DNA from 2 places in the Paenibacillus sp. FSL H8-0537 genome. Region 2 is predicted to be linked to the other one. Evidence: a T-box and tRNA genes for the amino acid it is inferred to sense, from the RefSeq annotation. Region 2 holds a T-box; the other holds one or more tRNA genes.
The links. A T-box is a leader RNA that pairs with one kind of tRNA and senses whether it is charged. The one in region 2 lies ahead of leuS (leucine--tRNA ligase), so its partner is inferred to be a tRNA-Leu.
Positions count from the first base shown of each region.

Region 1: it has a tRNA-Leu gene. The T-box ahead of leuS (leucine--tRNA ligase) is inferred to sense a tRNA for this amino acid. The anticodon was not compared.

Region 1 covers NZ_CP150290.1:5,562,099-5,571,010, reverse strand. Annotated here, with positions in the region: rRNA gene MHB80_RS23635 (23S ribosomal RNA) at 1-1,485, shown strand, start outside; tRNA gene MHB80_RS23630 (tRNA-Asn) at 1,565-1,640, shown strand; tRNA gene MHB80_RS23625 (tRNA-Ser) at 1,645-1,735, shown strand; tRNA gene MHB80_RS23620 (tRNA-Glu) at 1,771-1,845, shown strand; tRNA gene MHB80_RS23615 (tRNA-Val) at 1,916-1,991, shown strand; tRNA gene MHB80_RS23610 (tRNA-Met) at 2,009-2,085, shown strand; tRNA gene MHB80_RS23605 (tRNA-Asp) at 2,121-2,197, shown strand; tRNA gene MHB80_RS23600 (tRNA-Phe) at 2,210-2,285, shown strand; tRNA gene MHB80_RS23595 (tRNA-Thr) at 2,319-2,394, shown strand; tRNA gene MHB80_RS23590 (tRNA-Tyr) at 2,400-2,483, shown strand; tRNA gene MHB80_RS23585 (tRNA-Trp) at 2,490-2,563, shown strand; tRNA gene MHB80_RS23580 (tRNA-His) at 2,588-2,663, shown strand; tRNA gene MHB80_RS23575 (tRNA-Gln) at 2,695-2,769, shown strand; tRNA gene MHB80_RS23570 (tRNA-Gly) at 2,777-2,851, shown strand; tRNA gene MHB80_RS23565 (tRNA-Cys) at 2,859-2,932, shown strand; tRNA gene MHB80_RS23560 (tRNA-Arg) at 2,947-3,023, shown strand; tRNA gene MHB80_RS23555 (tRNA-Leu) at 3,038-3,116, shown strand; gene MHB80_RS23550 (hypothetical protein) at 3,391-3,693, shown strand; gene MHB80_RS23545 (AarF/ABC1/UbiB kinase family protein) at 3,709-5,382, shown strand; gene MHB80_RS23540 (MarR family transcriptional regulator) at 5,530-6,207, shown strand; gene MHB80_RS23535 (aldo/keto reductase) at 6,441-7,424, opposite strand; gene MHB80_RS23530 (nitroreductase family protein) at 7,537-8,169, opposite strand; gene MHB80_RS23525 (hypothetical protein) at 8,292-8,912, opposite strand, start outside.
Region 2 covers NZ_CP150290.1:4,536,165-4,545,076, reverse strand. Annotated here, with positions in the region: gene MHB80_RS19095 (pseudouridine synthase) at 1-575, shown strand, start outside; gene MHB80_RS19090 (hypothetical protein) at 677-889, shown strand; gene MHB80_RS19085 (sporulation protein YjcZ) at 985-1,077, opposite strand; gene MHB80_RS19080 (DEAD/DEAH box helicase) at 1,342-3,171, opposite strand; gene MHB80_RS19075 (YwbE family protein) at 3,555-3,755, shown strand; gene MHB80_RS19070 (hypothetical protein) at 3,768-4,070, shown strand; gene MHB80_RS19065 (GNAT family N-acetyltransferase) at 4,250-5,506, shown strand; gene MHB80_RS19060 (VanZ family protein) at 5,534-5,977, shown strand; gene MHB80_RS19055 (lipoate--protein ligase) at 6,028-7,023, opposite strand; T-box leader at 7,298-7,513, shown strand; gene leuS (leucine--tRNA ligase) at 7,594-8,912, shown strand, end outside.

The sequences.
Region 1 (8,912 bases), 1.0 Mb from region 2:
ACCACCGTAAACCGTTATGAGCAATGGGATGACGCAGAAGGGCAGTGACGCGGACTGATGGAATAGTCCGTCCAAGCAGTGAGGCTGATGAGTAGGCAAATCCGCTCATCGTGAAGGCTGGGCTGTGATGGGGAGCGAAAATTATAGTAGCGAAGGTCATGCACTCCGGCTGCCGAGAAAAGTCTCTAGCCAGGTGAAGGTGCCCGTACCGCAAACCGACACAGGTAGGCGAGCAGAGCATGCTAAGGCGCGCGGAAGAACTCTCGTTAAGGAACTCGGCAAAATGACCCCGTAACTTCGGGAGAAGGGGTACCTCGGTAGGGTGAATAGCCCGAGGGGGTCGCAGTGAAAAGGCCCAAGCGACTGTTTAGCAAAAACACAGGTCTGTGCGAAGCCGTAAGGCGAAGTATACGGGCTGACGCCTGCCCGGTGCTGGAAGGTTAAGGGGAGCGGTTAGGAGCAATCCGAAGCTGTGAACCGAAGCCCCAGTAAACGGCGGCCGTAACTATAACGGTCCTAAGGTAGCGAAATTCCTTGTCAGGTAAATTCTGACCCGCACGAATGGCGTAACGACTTGGGCGCTGTCTCAACGAGAGATCCGGTGAAATTTTAATACCTGTGAAGATGCAGGTTACCCGCGACAAGACGGAAAGACCCCATGGAGCTTTACTGTAACTTGATATTGAACTTTGGTACGATCTGTACAGGATAGGTGGGAGCCATTGAAGCATGAGCGCCAGCTTGTGTGAAGGCGACGTTGGGATACCACCCTGATCGTATCGGAGTTCTAACCTAGGACCATGAAACTGGTTCGGGGACCGTGTCAGGTGGACAGTTTGACTGGGGCGGTCGCCTCCTAAAATGTAACGGAGGCGCCCAAAGGTTCCCTCAGAATGGTTGGAAATCATTCGGAGAGTGCAAAGGCATAAGGGAGCTTGACTGCGAGACCTACAAGTCGAGCAGGGACGAAAGTCGGGCTTAGTGATCCGGTGGTACCGAATGGAAGGGCCATCGCTCAACGGATAAAAGCTACCCTGGGGATAACAGGCTTATCTCCCCCAAGAGTCCACATCGACGGGGAGGTTTGGCACCTCGATGTCGGCTCATCGCATCCTGGGGCTGAAGTAGGTCCCAAGGGTTGGGCTGTTCGCCCATTAAAGCGGTACGCGAGCTGGGTTCAGAACGTCGTGAGACAGTTCGGTCCCTATCTGTCGCGGGCGCAGGAAATTTGAGAGGAGCTGTCCTTAGTACGAGAGGACCGGGATGGACGTACCGCTGGTGTACCAGTTGTTCCGCCAGGAGCACCGCTGGGTAGCCAAGTACGGACGGGATAAGCGCTGAAAGCATCTAAGCGCGAAGCCCCCCTCAAGATGAGATTTCCCAATTTAGTAAGACCCCTTGAAGACGACGAGGTTGATAGGTTCGGGGTGGAAGCGCAGCAATGCGTGCAGCTGACGAATACTAATCGGTCGAGGGCTTATCCTAACAACACGCTAAAGTTTCAGACTTTGTCTTTCGCATCCAGTTTTCAAGGTAGCAATACCTTGTATGTTACGCTTTATATTCCCTGATAGCTCAGTTGGTAGAGCACTCGACTGTTAATCGAGTTGTCACAGGTTCGAGTCCTGTTCGGGGAGCCATTATAGAGAGGTGTCCGAGTGGTCGAAGGAGCACGATTGGAAATCGTGTAGGCTCTAACCGGGTCTCGAGGGTTCGAATCCCTTCCTCTCTGCCATACTTACTTAAAGTATGTTGGTTGAATTTTAAGATGGCCCGTTGGTCAAGTGGTTAAGACACCTCCCTTTCACGGAGGTAACAGGGGTTCGAGTCCCCTACGGGTCACCAAAAAACTTTTAAAAAGAACTTGCAAAAAGATTAAAAAAGTGTTAAGATATAAAAGTCGCTTAAACAACATGGAGGCTTAGCTCAGCTGGGAGAGCATCTGCCTTACAAGCAGAGGGTCGGGGGTTCGATCCCCTCAGCCTCCACCATATTGCTTTTACGATGACGCGGGGTGGAGCAGCCCGGTAGCTCGTCGGGCTCATAACCCGAAGGCCGCAGGTTCAAATCCTGCCCCCGCAACCAAACTTTACCTTCGGAATGATCCGAGAATATGATGTGGAGCTGTGGTGTAGAGGCCTAACATGCCTGCCTGTCACGCAGGAGACCGCGAGTTCGAATCTCGTCAGCTCCGCCATTTAAAACATCTGGCTCGGTAGCTCAGTCGGTAGAGCAGAGGACTGAAAATCCTCGTGTCGGCGGTTCGATTCCGTCCCGAGCCACCATTAAGATGATAGTTGAATGAAAGAATGTACCATGCCGTTGTAGCTCAACTGGTAGAGCAACTGACTTGTAATCAGTAGGTTGGGGGTTCAAGTCCTCTCGACGGCACCACTTATGGAGGATTAGCGAAGTGGCTAAACGCGGCAGACTGTAAATCTGTTCCTTCGGGTTCGGTGGTTCGAATCCATCATCCTCCACCAGTTTTTAGGGGCATAGTTTAAGGGTAGAACAACGGTCTCCAAAACCGTTGGTGTGGGTTCAATTCCTGCTGCCCCTGCCAATCAAAACAGAACAATATAATATGGCGGTCGTGGCGAAGTGGTTAACGCATCGGTTTGTGGATCCGACATTCGGGGGTTCAATTCCCCTCGATCGCCCCATTATTGTTCAATTTAAAAAATACTTAATTGTTGGGGATTAGCCAAGCGGTAAGGCAACGGACTTTGACTCCGTCATTCTCAGGTTCGATCCCTGAATCCCCAGCCATTCTTTTGCGGACGTGGCTCAGTGGTAGAGCATCGCCTTGCCAAGGCGAGGGTCGCGAGTTCGAATCTCGTCGTCCGCTCCATCTTTATGGCGCCATAGCCAAGTGGTAAGGCAGAGCTCTGCAAAAGCTCTACCCCCAGTTCGAGTCTGGGTGGCGCCTCCACAATTTCATAGTTTGTGCCCTTAGCTCAGCTGGATAGAGCGTTTGACTACGAATCAAAAGGCCAGGAGTTCGAATCTCTTAGGGCACGCCATTATTCTTTAAAACGCCGGCGTGGCGGAATGGCAGACGCGCGCGACTCAAAATCGTGAGGGAAACCGTGGAGGTTCGAGTCCTCTCGCCGGCATATAAGCAAGTTGTTGAAACGCTGATCACATTATATGTGATCAGCGTTTTTCGTTATGAAATTAGAAGGAAGCAGTTTGATTTGTTAACCATTTGACGGTTTATTATTTTAGTGGTAATCTGTAGACACAAAAAGCCAAAAAACTTGTTTGGTAATGTTTCACTATAAGTGGTCAAAACATTTAGGCTAGTGAAGCAGGTTGCCTATTTATTTGTATAGTTTTTTGGTTTTTTGTGTATTTTATAACCTATAAAAGCAAAGGAGCTGTTTGAAGATGAAAGATACAATAAGCAAAGCTATGTCACTGGCAATGGGGATCGCTGTTACCGGCAAGGAGCAGGTGGAAAAAACGATTGATGAATTGGTGCAGAAAGGGCAGGTTAGTAAAGAAGAATCCAAAACTTTAACCGATACACTTGTTAAAAAAGGGGAAGAGCTGCGTGAGCAGATTGAAGCCATGGCGCAGGAACGAGTAAGAGCTATTTTAAGTGAAGGGAAAATAGCTACCCGCGAGGATATCGAGCGACTTGAAAAACGGCTGGATGCACTTGAGCAGAAAGAGCAAAGCGCGGATTGACAGGGGGCTACACGATTGCAGCACGGAAAACGGATTAGGCAGTTACAGCGTTATCGAACAATTGTTACTGCGATAGCACGAAACGGGCTGGGATATGTATCAGATGGTATCGGAGCCAGGGATAGATTGAGGTTTATACGCAAACCGGAGCAAGAAGAGATTCAAACTAAAAGCGTTGGCGAACGCATTCGGACATTGCTGGAGGAATTAGGCCCAACCTTTGTTAAACTGGGACAAATTGCAAGCACGCGTCCAGATTTAATTCCGGCAAATATTTTGGTTGAATTAGAACGTTTGCAAGACCATGTGCCTGCATTCCCATATGAGGAAGTAACCCAAATTATTGAAGCAGAGCTTGGTGATACGATTGAAAATTTGTTTTTGAACTTTTCCATTACACCGATTGCAGCGGCCTCCATTGGCCAAGTTCATCGGGCTACGCTGCGGGATGGAGCAGAGGTTGTCGTTAAGGTTCAGCGTCCTGGCATTCAAAAGCTGGTTGAAACGGATTTGAATATTTTAGCGGATGTGGCTAAATTGGGTGAAGGGGCTTTTGAGTTTGCCCAGCACTATCGTCTAATTGAGATTGTTGAGGAACTGAGCAAAGCGTTCCGTCAGGAAATGGACTATACAATGGAAGCGCATAGTGCAGAGAAATTTATTGCCTATAGCAAGAAGCTGCCGTATATTTTTGTACCTTCGGTACATTGGGAATATAGTACGAAGCGTGTAATGACGACAGACTATGTAAACGGAGTGAAGCTTTCGGATAGGCAGCAGCTTAAACGAATGGGACTAGATAATAAGCGGCTTGCGGAACGGCTGGCAACGGCGATTTTTCATCAGGTTCTAGTCGATGGCTTCTTCCATGGGGATCCGCATCCTGGCAATGTCATGGCGCTTCCTGACGGCCGACTGGCGCTAATTGATTTTGGAATGGTAGGGCGGTTATCTCCCGGTACGAAAAAACATTTTGCTTCGCTTGTAATCGCCCTGCGCAATCAAAGCTCTAAGGGCGTCATTCGAGCCATTTCGTATATGGGAGTTATTCCTGATGAGGTGGATCAGAGCAAATTATATGCTGATGTGGATGAAATGCGGGAGAAGTATTATCAGGTGCCGCTCAATCAGATAAGTCTTGGAACAGCTATTGGAGATTTATTTATGGTTGCCAACCGACATCATATTCGAATTCCATCGGAATTAACGCTGCTCGGCAAATCCTTGCTTACGATGGAAGGGGTGGCGGTTGCGCTTGATCCGGAAATTAAAATTTTTGATATTGCTGAGCCATTCGGTAAAAAGCTATTTGTAGAGCAATTGGACCCAAGGGAGATATGGAGAGGGCTGCTGGAAGAAGCACCAGATTATTTCAAGCTGATCAGCGACATTCCGGTCACTTTGAAGCAGCTTTCTCTCGTCGTACGGAAGGGTAAACTGCGGATGGAAGTGGAATCACCTCAGCTTGACACACTCATGAAAAAAATGGATCGGATCAGCAACCAGCTGTCATTCAGTATTGTCTTGCTTGCGCTTAGTTTAGTGATGGTTGGCTTAATTGTGGGTGCTGCCTTAAACCACTCCCAAACGCTGTTTTGGGGACTACCTGTTATAGAAATCGGCTTTGGTGTTACCTTGGCTATGTTTATTTGGCTGATCTATGCGATTATCCGCTCTGGGCGTTTCTGACAACAGGATGTCCCGAATAACGGCAAGCTGTTGCCTTGGAACGCTTGTTGACGGAACGATGAGGGGATGTTAACATTAAGCCGCAAACCAGCCAAAGCTAGACAGACAAGATGCAACCAGCTGCTGGCTGAAAATAGGGGTGGATTTATGGGGCTTACGAAACGCCGATTACAATTTCTGGACCAGCTGATGGAATTGTATCAACGCACTTCATTACCGATACATTATGAGACGTTAGCGAAAGCTTTAGGCGTAAGCAAATGGACAGCCTATGACATGCTGAAGGAAATAGAGAAGCTGGGTTTTGTATCGCGCAGCTACGAGGTTAATGATAAAGAAACAGGAAGGTCACAGGTTGTGTTTGCGCCAACAGTCAAGGCGGCGGAGCTTTTTCGCCAGGAACGTTCTGACTTGGTTAATCCTGGAGACTGGGAGGCAACTGCAAGTTCGATTAAGCAATTGCTCAGCGGCAAGAACCATTTGAACATCAATGAGCTGCTTAGAAAAATATTGGATGGCATTCCTAGCAAAGCGATCCATATTGAATTTTGCGGCTACATCATTGGGCTGCTGCTAGCCTATTTGAAGAAGCTTGGAGGCAAGTCGGAGAGTGTCATTCACCTGCTTGTTAATAAAACGCCGAATGACCATTCCGGGCTGCTCGTATTTGTTGGAACGGTTTTGGGTACGGTCATCCAAACCGTTCAAGAGGAGCTAGGCAAAGAGATTACGGAGCTGGTATCGGAGTTCGTAAATATGATCCAGAATCTTTCTAATAAAGAACAAAAGTTGTTGTCCGAGTTCGTCAAGGAGGCACTGGCTTAATGCAAGCAGCTTCATCTTTGATCGAGAGCTACGGTTACGATATTTCGCTAGAGATTATCGGCTTGCAGCTCTTATCCCTTTAGCTCAGAAATGCCGCCTGATGCGGAGCAAGATGGCGTGTTGGAGTGCCATACTGCCCGCATCAGGCGGCATTTGCTGGGCTATTTTTGCATAGAAGTTAATTGGCTATAAGACCATGTTTGAAGCAGCTAATACCATGCTCTAAACAGACGTTAGCCTAGACCGCCCATAACGGGATGGGGAACGTAAGGCTCCTCCAAAGTGGCGATTTCCTCGGCTGTTAATTTAACATCCAAGGCGGCTACAGCATCCGTCAAATGATGGGGCTTCGTTGCACCGACGATTGGCGCGGTAATCGAGTCTTTTTGCAGCACCCAGGCAAGCGCGACCTGCGCTCTAGGGATTTCACGTTTTTCAGCGATATCAGCTACTTTAAGGGCGATTTTTCGATCGGCTTCCGCCATTTGGGCATACAAGGTTTTACCGAACTCATCTGTCTTTGAGCGTTCGCTTTCTTGCTCCCAATCCCGGGTCAGGCGGCCGCGGGCAAGCGGACTCCAAGGAATGACACCGATGCCGTCCGATTTGCAAAGGGGTAGCATCTCCCGTTCTTCTTCGCGGTAAAGCAGGTTTACATAGTTTTGCATCGAGACGAAGCGGGTCCAGCCGTTCCGCTCCGCAGCCTGCTGCATTTTCATAAACTGCCAGGCATACATGGAGGACGCACCGATATAGCGGGCTTTTCCGGCTTTTACAACGTCGTGGAGCGCTTCCATCGTTTCTTCAATCGGCGTACCATTGTCAAAGCGATGAATTTGATACAAATCAATGTAGTCAGTGCCGAGCCGCTGTAAGCTGTGATCAACCTCCGCCATAATCGCTTTACGCGAGAGGCCTGCACCATTAGCGCCGGGGCGCATGCGGCCGTGAACCTTGGTTGCGATGACGACGTCGTCGCGGCTCGCGAAATCTTTTAACGCCCGGCCGACGATTTCTTCGCTTGTCCCATCAGAATAAACGTTTGCCGTATCAAAAAAATTAAAACCGAGCTCAAGCGCCTGCTTAATATACGTCCTGCTCGTATCCTTGCCTAGCGACCATGGATGCGTTCCACGATCAGGAGCCCCATAGGTCATGCAGCCAAGCACAAGCCGGGATACTTCCAGGCCTGTTCGTCCAAGTTTAGTAAATTCCATGTTCCATTTAGCTCCTCTCGGATTAGAAAATCGTTTCCTTTGAAAAAAGACCATTTTCCAAAGGAGGCATCGCTAGGCAGCTCCAGTGGAAAACGGTCTTATGTTGGTTCGTTTAGAAATGATTCCAGAACGTAACGTCATTAACATCCAGACGGGTAGTCGGATGACCAGCCTCTGAAGCTTTGCCAAGGGCAATCAGCATGACATTCGTATAGTTTTCAGGCACATTCATGAGCTCGCGGAATTGCGCTACATTGTAACCAGCCATTGGTACGGTATCGAAGCCTTTGGCACGCGCAGCCAGCATCAGCTGCATCGACACAAGTCCGCCGTCAACGAGCACAGAGGAGAGCAGGCGTTCAGCAGGAGCACTCGCGTAGAAGCCCGTCATATTCGTTCTGAGCTTATCTGCTGCTTCGCGGGTCATATAACCAGCTTCAATCGATTTTTCATAAATGCGCTCGGCATGTTTATAAAACTCCAAATCGGCCATAACGGCAATGACAGCAGACGAAGTCACAACCTGCTCTTGGTTAAAAGCAATAGGAAGCAGCTTTTGCTTCGTTTCCTGATCGGTAATGACTAGAAAACGCCAAGGCTGAAGATTGCTTCCAGACGGTGCAAGAACCGCATCAGCAATAATAGCTTGAATTTCTTCCTGCGTCATTTTAAAAGCCCGATCGTATTTGCGAACCGAACGGCGCTCGCGGATAACCGTGCTGAATGAACTTTCGGAATTAGACAAAAATGACACTCCTCTTTGCAGATCTGTTGCGTTCAGCATTCGGCAAACCATGCCAAAAAAGAACGATGAACTGTACTATTTTTATGTACAGTATAATTGTCGGCAGAGCCGATTGTCAATTGTTATTCCAAACCGTTCTCTGCACGGATTTTGTACAGGCCATGAACGAGCGGATCTGCTGGATCGCGATTCATTAAATGAAGCGTGAGCAAGTAGGCGAAAGGCATCGCACATACATTGTTGCCTTCCGTAATTGCAGGGAATCCGGCTTCGATAACCGGCCCAATTTGCTCATTCATGTCCAAATCTACATAAACCTGCTCAGGACTAAATTCTTCCCGAACCGACTTAGCGCAATGCGGCACGATATATTCATCGATCAGCTTCTTGGCTTCGTCTTCGGACTGTGGAGGTGTCTGAAGCGGCTTGCTGACACCGCTATCAATCATATCGATATAGAAGGAAGCGAGCCACTGGCTTGCCCTCTCAGCATCCTTATGCTTCTCAAGCAATTCATTAATAAAGAAGCCGCAAGCATACTCCTTATCGCTATCCGCCTCTTTCAAGCGGTAGGCAAACAGGGGCCCGTAGTTGGGATTGTTAGTAATCTGTCCCTCAACCTGATAGGCTTCAAACTCGGCTTGAAGCATTTGGAGCGTGTGAGTATATACCGCCAAAATAATTTGTTTCGCTTCTTGTTCTTGTGGGTTCTCGCTTTGTTGTTCCTCTTCGCTTACTTCGTT
Region 2 (8,912 bases):
ACCGGGAATTCGCTTATTTTATGATGAACAAGCCAGCAGGCGTTGTATCGGCTACGGAGGATCGTAAAGATGAGACAGTCGTCGATTTGCTCGAAAATGAGGATCAAGCGATCCAGCCGTTTCCGGTAGGGCGTCTAGACAAGGATACGGTTGGTCTGCTGCTGCTGACCAATGATGGGCAGTTGGCCCACGAGCTGCTGTCGCCGCGCAAGCATGTGCCCAAAACGTATGAGGCTGTAGTGCGAGGGAAGGTAGGACGTGCAGATCAAGATCAGTTCACTGCGGGCGTTGAGCTGGATGATGGGTATGTGACGATGCCTGCCCGTCTAAATGTACGGAGCCAAGAACAGACGGATGAAGGCGTTATGTCGATGATTACGCTAACGATTATGGAAGGGAAATTCCACCAGGTCAAGCGGATGTTTGAGGCAGTAGGCAAACAGGTTGTCCATTTAAAGCGGGTGGCCATGGGCCCTCTGGCGCTGGACCCTGAGCTTGAAGAGGGAAGCTATCGTGAGCTGACTGAAGGCGAGCTGGAGCTGCTTCGTACTTATCGACGGACAGATTTGCAATAATGACGGGATAGAAAGCAGCAGCATTCGAAGCAAAAGGAATGAGACAATCTGTCAGCATCATAGGGTAGGTTAATAAATACCATTCCTGAGGTGATTGCTGCTTGCGCGTCCAAACCTTTAAAGTATACGTCATTACATCTGCAGATATCAGGCGTTTCATTATAATTGAAATCGTAATCGGCACGCTGACGTACAATGTGGGGCTTAAGCTGCTGCACAACGCCATTTTGGCAGGAACGCTGAGCTTTGCGGGAACCGAGAGCATTAAACGGAGCTTGCAGCTGATCAGGCGTAAGGGTGAAAATAAAAAATGAGTCTTACTCCCTTGTACATCAGGAGCAATAAAGCACAGAAAAACCGCCAGGAGCGCGAATCCCGGCGGTTTTTTGCATGCAGTGTGAGGTTAGGATTAGTACAAAAATCCTTTAGTTATGATGACCAGAAGAATAAACAGGACCAGGATGGCACCCGTCGATGTGAAGCCTCCATGTACACCAGACATGCTAATTCCTCCTGTACAGTTAATTTCCGGCTTAGGGTGCTGCTTTATTGAAATGTTCTTTTCCCTGCCGCTCGGTATACAGTATTGTATGTATTTCGCCCTGTTTGGAATGGACTCCTGTCATGGGTCATTTATAATTGGGCTCTTGTAAGGCCGCTAATTTCAGCAGCTTATGATGGATGTTACTATGGCGAATGCCCGGGAGGGATGAAAAAAGCAGCCTTCGTCGATAGGTATCGACGGAAAGCTGCTTGAAAAGTTCATTTATCTTTTGCGACCGCGACTGCTTCCAGCTCCGCCGCCACGGGAAGGGCTGGATCCGCGGCTGGAACCGCCGGAATTGCGACCGCCGCTGCCAGAACCGGAGCTGCGTCCACCGGAACTGCGTGTTCCAGAGCTGCGCGGTGCACCGGAGGAGGAACGTTCGCTGCGCTCGCCGCTACCGAAGCTGCGAGGACCGGAAGGCCGTTCGCTGCGTTCGCCGCCGCCGAAGCTGCGAGGACCGGAAGGCCGTTCGCTGCGTTCGCCGCCACCGAAGCTGCGAGGACCGGAAGGCCGTTCGCTGCGCTCGCCGCCGCCGAAGCTGCGAGGACCGGAAGGCCGTTCACTGCGTTCGCCGCCACCGAAGCTGCGAGAACCAGAGGAACGTTCGCTGCGCTCGCCACCACTGAAGCTACGCTCTCCATTGCCGCCACGCTTGTTTCCAGTATTGCCGCCGCTTGCTGCTTCCCATGGGCTGCCGCCGCCCGATTTGCTTGGAGCTGATGACCGTTCAGCCTGCTGCCCACGGCCTCTGCCGCCAGCTTGCTGACGTCCGCGACCACCAGAGGATTCGCCGCCTCGGCGTCCTTGCTGGCCGGAACGTCCCGAATCGCGTCCACCGCGTGTTCTTCCGCCACGCTCTGACGAGGAGGAATCTCTGCCATATGCCTTGGCTGGAGCTGCTGAGCGCTTCGTATTGTCAGCTGTTAATTGGCCTTCTTCGTCAATCGTAAAGCGCTGCAGGGAAGCATCAATGCTGCGCTCGATATGAGCAACTGCGCCGCGATCATGCGGTGAAGAGAGAGTTACTGCTGTACCTTGATGACCTGCACGGCCTGTACGGCCGATACGGTGAATATAAATTTCCGAATCCTGCGGCACATCAAAGTTGTACACATGAGTAACGCCTTCTACATCAAGTCCGCGCGCAGCGACATCCGTTGCGACGAGAATTTGCAGCTTGGCATCGCGGAAACGCTTCATGACCTGCTCGCGCTTCGCTTGCGTCAAATCGCCATGCAGCTCGTCCGAAGGAATGCCATTATCCTGCAAAGCAGCATTCAGTTTTTTGGCCCGCACCTTCGTCCGGCAGAAAATAACGGCCAAATATGGGTTATGCTGCTCAATGAGCTGCATAACGGCACGTTCACGTCCGCGATCCGTTGTTTCGATGACGAATTGCTTAATGTTGTCGAGCGTCACATGCGTGCTTTGAATACGAATATCGACTGGCGTATTCATATAGTTCGCAGCAAGGCGCTTAATCGCTTCCGGCATCGTAGCCGAAAACAGCATCGTCTGGCGGGCTCTAGGCATATGCGCGATAATGTTCTCGACTTCCGGCAGGAAGCCCATATGCAGCATTTGGTCAGCCTCATCCAGCACGAGCATTTTCAGCTTGCCCAGGTTGATCGTCTCCCGGCGAATATGGTCAAGCAAACGACCAGGTGTTGCAACAACGATATGGGGAGCGTTGTTCAGCTTGCGAATTTGTGCGACAACATCTTGTCCGCCGTAAGCGGCTAGCACCGTAGCGCCAACAGTCGGAGCAAGCTTCGTAAGCTCGCTCGTAATTTGAATGGCGAGCTCGCGGGTTGGAGTCAAAATAAGCGCCTGCACCTGTTCCTTGTGCACTTGAATGCGCTGCAATATAGGCAAGGCAAAGGCAAGCGTTTTGCCTGTTCCGGTTTGAGCTTGGGCAATGACGTCTTGTCCCGCAAGCAGCACGGGAATTGATTTTTTTTGAACCGGTGTTGGCTCGGTAATTCCGTTCTCATGGAGACGCGAGGCCAGCTCCGGCATGACGCCCATTGCAGTAAAATCAGTTGACATTAGACAATTTCCTCATTTCATAAAACATCGTTTGGTGTTAAGTATAACAGGTTGTACCCATCATGTGCATCTTTCCTGTACATATGCTATGCTATTTTGAAAGAAAAGTATAGCATATGGCAAGGTGAACCGGCTGTCGCCATCTTTTGGCGGCGCAGCGCGTTTCAATCCGAGAAATATAGAGAAAGAAAAACGTTAGGATATTCTTTCCTATATTTCAAGGTGAAACGGCTGTCGCCATCTTTTGGCGGCGGAGCGCGTTTCAATCCGAGAAATATAAGTCCATTATAAGGGTTAAACTTGTAACTGCTTATATTTTGAAAAAGTCTTAATCAAGTGCACACTTTGGTTCACCACGCTTTTTTGAAAAGGAAGGGTAACGCATGAACGGAACGAATCGCGCGGCGGTCAAGCCGGGCCAGCAGGTCGATATTGTGCTAAAGCAGGATCAGCGTACGGGCAAGCTGACGAGAGGCATCGTCAAGGATTTGCTGACGAATTCCGGTACGCATCCGCACGGCATTAAAGTTCGGCTGACGGATGGGCAAGTGGGCCGTGTTAAGCATATTTTACCAGGGGAATAAGGAGATGGACGAGTGGCATTCGGCATATCCAGAACCGAAATGAATGTTTGGAAGGAACGGGTGCAGAGCGGCGAAATCGCTTTTTTGACGCATTATTGGCTGGACCCGCGCTTTCCGGCTATGAAGACAGTAACGAAGGTAGGCTGCTCGAATATAGACAAGCTGGCACAGTGGTGTATGTCTTATGGGCTCGATCCCCGGTATATTCACTACCGCGACAGCTATCCGCATTTTGATTTGTTTGGGCCGAAGCAGCGTCCGATTTTAATGGCGGAGCAGCAGCTTGACCAAATAACCCGCTTTAAATTGCTTTAATGGATATATGATTAATGGAATGGCATGTGCCGCCGTCAGGGCGGCTGTTTGGCTTCGATTAGAGGGCAAAACCTATCATATATCATGCCGAATATGAGATTTCGATTTTACGAGTTTAATGGAATGAATTATAAAAGTAAGCTCACATATGGGGAAAGCGAAGCGAGGGAGAGCGGTACATGGAGCAGGAGCAGGGAAAACAGCAGTTGCTTAAGTATTTTCAGGAATGGATTACATTTGTGGAGACGTTGGAGCAGCAGGAGGAAGCAGTATGGGAGCTAAGCTTGGCTCCGGGAAAATGGTCTGTTCGCGAAGTCGTCGCTCATATTGCGCTTTGGGATCGTTATTTTCTCACGACAGCAATTGAGAGATTGGGTCAGCAGCAGGTGCTGACGCTCAAGCATTTGGATTATAATGCTTTTAATGAAAATGCCCGTTTATATGGTCGCTATACTTCAATTGCCAAGCTGATCAGGCAGACGATTCAGGATCGTGAAGCGATTGTGGGGCTCATTCAAGCTTTGCCGGAGCAGCAATATGCGGCTGAATACATAGATAGCGAGGGGCATCCCTTCCGCCTGCAGGCGTATTTGACCGATTTTATCGCGCATGACCGGCATCATATGGCACAGATTAAGCAGCTTCTGGACAGCGCTGCAATAGATTCATCCTCGGAGGAGCGGCTTCAGCTCAAGCTGGAGGAGCTATCGATGAATGCTTGGCCTGCGCTGCAGGTGCTCATGTATGAGGGGTGGCAGCTCCGTCTGGCGAACGGCTATACAAAACGGTCAAACTCCATTGTGCCAGCAGCCTGCAGTGGGGAAGAGCTGTCGCGTAAAATCGCCTATGGCGAAGCTTTTTATACGGCGCATGGACTGGATACGGCCTATAAAATCACGCCTTTCTCCCAGCCGCCGGAGCTGGATAAGACGCTCGCGCTGCGCGGCTATGACAAGATAGACCCAGTTTACGTCAAGACGGCTTCCCTTAATCAAATGCGCAAACCGGCTGGCGGGCTGGACGTTCGCATAGATCCTTTTTTAAGCGAAGCTTGGCTGGAAGCTTATACGTCGATGGCGAAGCACACGGCTGATGAGCGGGAGACGCTGAAAAATATGTTTGCATCACCGCCGTTCCAGACGGCCTTTGCTGTGCTTTATGTAGAGGGAGCGCCGGCGGCTTGCGGTATTGGCGTTATGGAGCGGGGATATATCGGTTTGTATGCCGTCGTGACCTCACCAGATTTTCGCAGGCGTGGATTTGGCGAGCAGCTTCTGCTGCATATTTTGCAGTGGGGCAAGGAAAGTGGGGCGGAGCACAGTTATCTGCTCGTTACGCATGCCAATGAGGCGGCTAATCGCTTGTATGACAAGCTGGGTTTTACGCTGCAATACAACTACTGGTATCGGGTGAAAAAATTAGCGGCGTCCCATTAACCCGGGCGAAGTGGAGGGGCGATAACGTTGAAGCAGGCAGGCGGAAATTCCGGTTCCTTTGCACAAAAAGTGACAGCCGCTCTTATCGTTGTGTATACGATGGGGCTCATTTATGCGATGTTTTTTGGCTTTGGCCGGCAGGCGGGCAGCAGTGCGGAGCTTCGATATAATATCATTCCGTTTTCGACTATCAAGCTGTATGTAACGAACTTTTATCATATAAACCTTGGCGATTGGATCATTAATATGGGCGGCAACATTGTCGTGTTCGTACCTTTTGGCCTCGCGCTTCCAATTGTTTTTCGCTTGCGGCTGGGCAAGACACTGCTGTCGTTTCTGCTGTTTATTACGCTGCTGGAAGTGCTGCAAATGCTCACGAGGCGCGGCAGCTTCGACATCGATGATATACTCATGAACAGCGTCGCTGTTGTGCTTGGTTACGGCATTGTTGTCTGGTTTAGGAAGCAATAAAAGGCGCCCTAGGCTCTCTTACTTAGAGAAAGCCGGGGCGCCTTTTGCTTTTATTCGAAAATCAGGCCCATTAAGTCGTCCTTCGTCACTTTGCCGAAATAATAGCCTAAATCGATCTCGCCAAGCAGCTTGCCAAGCGCAGCAGCTTCGTAACGCTGGCCAATAAGCTGCTTTGCAAATTCGCTGCTCTCGCCACGGCCGAAGAAATCGCCATATACAGCGGCATCCACAATCAGGCCTTCCTCAACTTGGAGACGCACATCGAATGTGCCAGCTCCTTCTATCCGCTTCGTCTGGCGCATATTGAATGCTGGCGACCGGCCATAATTCCAATCCCAGTTGCGATATCGCGTCTGTGCCAGCTCGCGGATATCTGCCCATTGTTCCTCAGTCAGCTCGTAAAAAGGAATTTCCTCACTGCCTTCAAAAATGGAAGCAAGCACGCTTTGGCGGAAGTCTTCAATTGTAATAGGTGCTGCAAGAAACTCGGAAATGTTGGCCACGCGGCTGCGAATCGATTTTGTCGCTTTCGACACATATTTTTCGGGATTCGCTTTTAAAGCCGATACGACATTTTCAATTTCGGAATCAAACAGCAAGGTGCCATGGCTGAACATTCTGCCCCGTGCCGAAAACTGCGCGTTGCCGGAAATTTTTCGTTCGCCTACTTGAATATCGTTGCGACCCGTAAGCTCGGCCTGAACGCCAAGCGCGGCTAGTGCCTTTACGACAGGCTCGGTGAATTTTTTGAAATTATGGAACGATTGGCCATCGTCGCTCATGATGAAGCTGAAATTTAAATTACCTTCGTCATGATACACGGCCCCGCCGCCGGACAGCCGGCGCACGACATGGATATTATTTTCCTCTACATAGCGCGGGTTGATTTCTTCCATTGTATTTTGGTTTTTGCCAATAATAATGGAAGGCTCATTAATATAAAACAGTAAATAATCGTCCTCTGGCGGCAGCGACCGTAAAATATATTCTTCCAGCGCCAAATTAAGCGCAGGGTCTGTTATATGTTTGTTGCTTACAAAACGCATCATAACGATTCCTCCGAAAATAGTAATAGGTTGCAAAAGCTTGCTGCTCCTATTATACCCCTCCTTGGGGCAAATGCCATGGATAAATGAGAGCGGATTTTCAACCCGCAAGGAGAAATGCTTTTTCTCGCAAAAAAGGACTGTCGTTCACGCATCGTTCATTTTAGTGTAAAATAAATGGACTTTTTGGAATAAAAAGGGAAGTAGCGGAGGGGCTATCTCTTGACATCGCGCGAAAGCTTCATTATAATCGGAACTAATTCTTAAAATGTCACATTTGGCGTTGATGAGGAGCAGTAGTATCGCGGGGCATGGCTTAGAGAGCCGGCGGATGGTGCAAGCCGGACCTGCAGCGATATGAATCTCACCTTGGAGCTGTGCGCGCAAGCGTACCGTATGGCCTGCGTTAAAGGCAACAAGTGAGCACTCGGCAAAGCATGTCCGGGGGCTAACTAGGGTGGTACCACGGGAGACAGCTCTCGTCCCTAGCGATCATACGCTAGGGGCGGGAGCTTTTTTGTTTGGAAGCCGCTGAAATTTTGCTTTACCAAGCTTAAGGAGGAAACATTCATGAGTCAAGATCAGCAACCGCAAGGCTATAATCCACTGATGGTAGAGCCGAAATGGCAAAAATATTGGGATGAGAACAAGACGTTCGCAACGAAGGAAGAAGCGGGCAAACCGAAATTTTATGCACTCGATATGTTCCCTTATCCATCCGGTTCTGGCCTGCACGTCGGTCATCCGGAAGGCTATACGGCAACGGATATCGTGTCGCGTTACAAGCGTCTGCGCGGCTTTAACGTCCTGCACCCGATGGGCTGGGATGCATTTGGCCTTCCTGCAGAGCAGCATGCACTGGATACAGGGCAGCATCCGCGTGAGATTACATTTAAAAATATCGACAATTTCCGTCGTCAAATCAAGTCGCTCGGCTTTTCCTACGACTGGGATCGCGAGTTCAGTACGACTGACCCGGATTATTATAAATGGACGCAGTGGATTTTCATCCAACTGTATAACAAAGGCCTTGCTTATGTAGCTGAAGTTCCGGTTAACTGGTGCGAAGCGCTGGGAACCGTGCTTGCCAATGAGGAAGTGATTGATGGACTAAGCGAACGCGGCAACCATCCAGTTGTACGCAAGCCAATGCGCCAATGGGTATTGAAAATTACCGAATATGCGGAGCGCCTGCTGGAGGATCTGGAGGAGCTTGATTGGACGGAAAGCATCAAGGATATGCAGCGCAACTGGATCGGCAAGTCTACAGGCGCCGAAGTGACGTTTGCTATTGAGGGCCATGATGCGAACCTTGTTGTGTTCACGACGCGTCCGGATACTTTGTTCGGTGCTACTTATTGCGTGCTGGCGCCTGAGCATGAGCTGGTTGCCCAAATTACGACAGCGGATCAAAAGGCAGCTATTGAGGCTTATCAGCTGACAGCTTCCCGCAAGAGCGATTTGGAGCGTACTGATTTGGCGAAGGAAAAATCCGGCGTGTTCACGGGTGCTTATGCGATTAATCCGGTCAATGGCGAGAAAACGCCAATCTGGATTGCCGATTATGTATTGGCTGGCTATGGCACAGGTGCGATTATGGCTGTTCCAGGCCATGATACGCGCGACTGGGAATTTGCAACGCAGTTCGGACTGCCCATTGTGGAAGTCGTGCAAGGCGGAGATATTTCCAAAGAAGCTTACACTGGCGACGGTGCGCATGTAAATTCCGATTTGCTGAATGGGCTTAACAATGAAGAGGCGATTGCAAAAATGATTAGCTTCCTCGAAGAAAAAGGCAGCGGTCATGGCAAAGTGACCTACCGTCTGCGCGATTGGCTGTTCAGCCGCCAGCGTTATTGGGGAGAGCCGATTCCAATTTTGCATCTGGA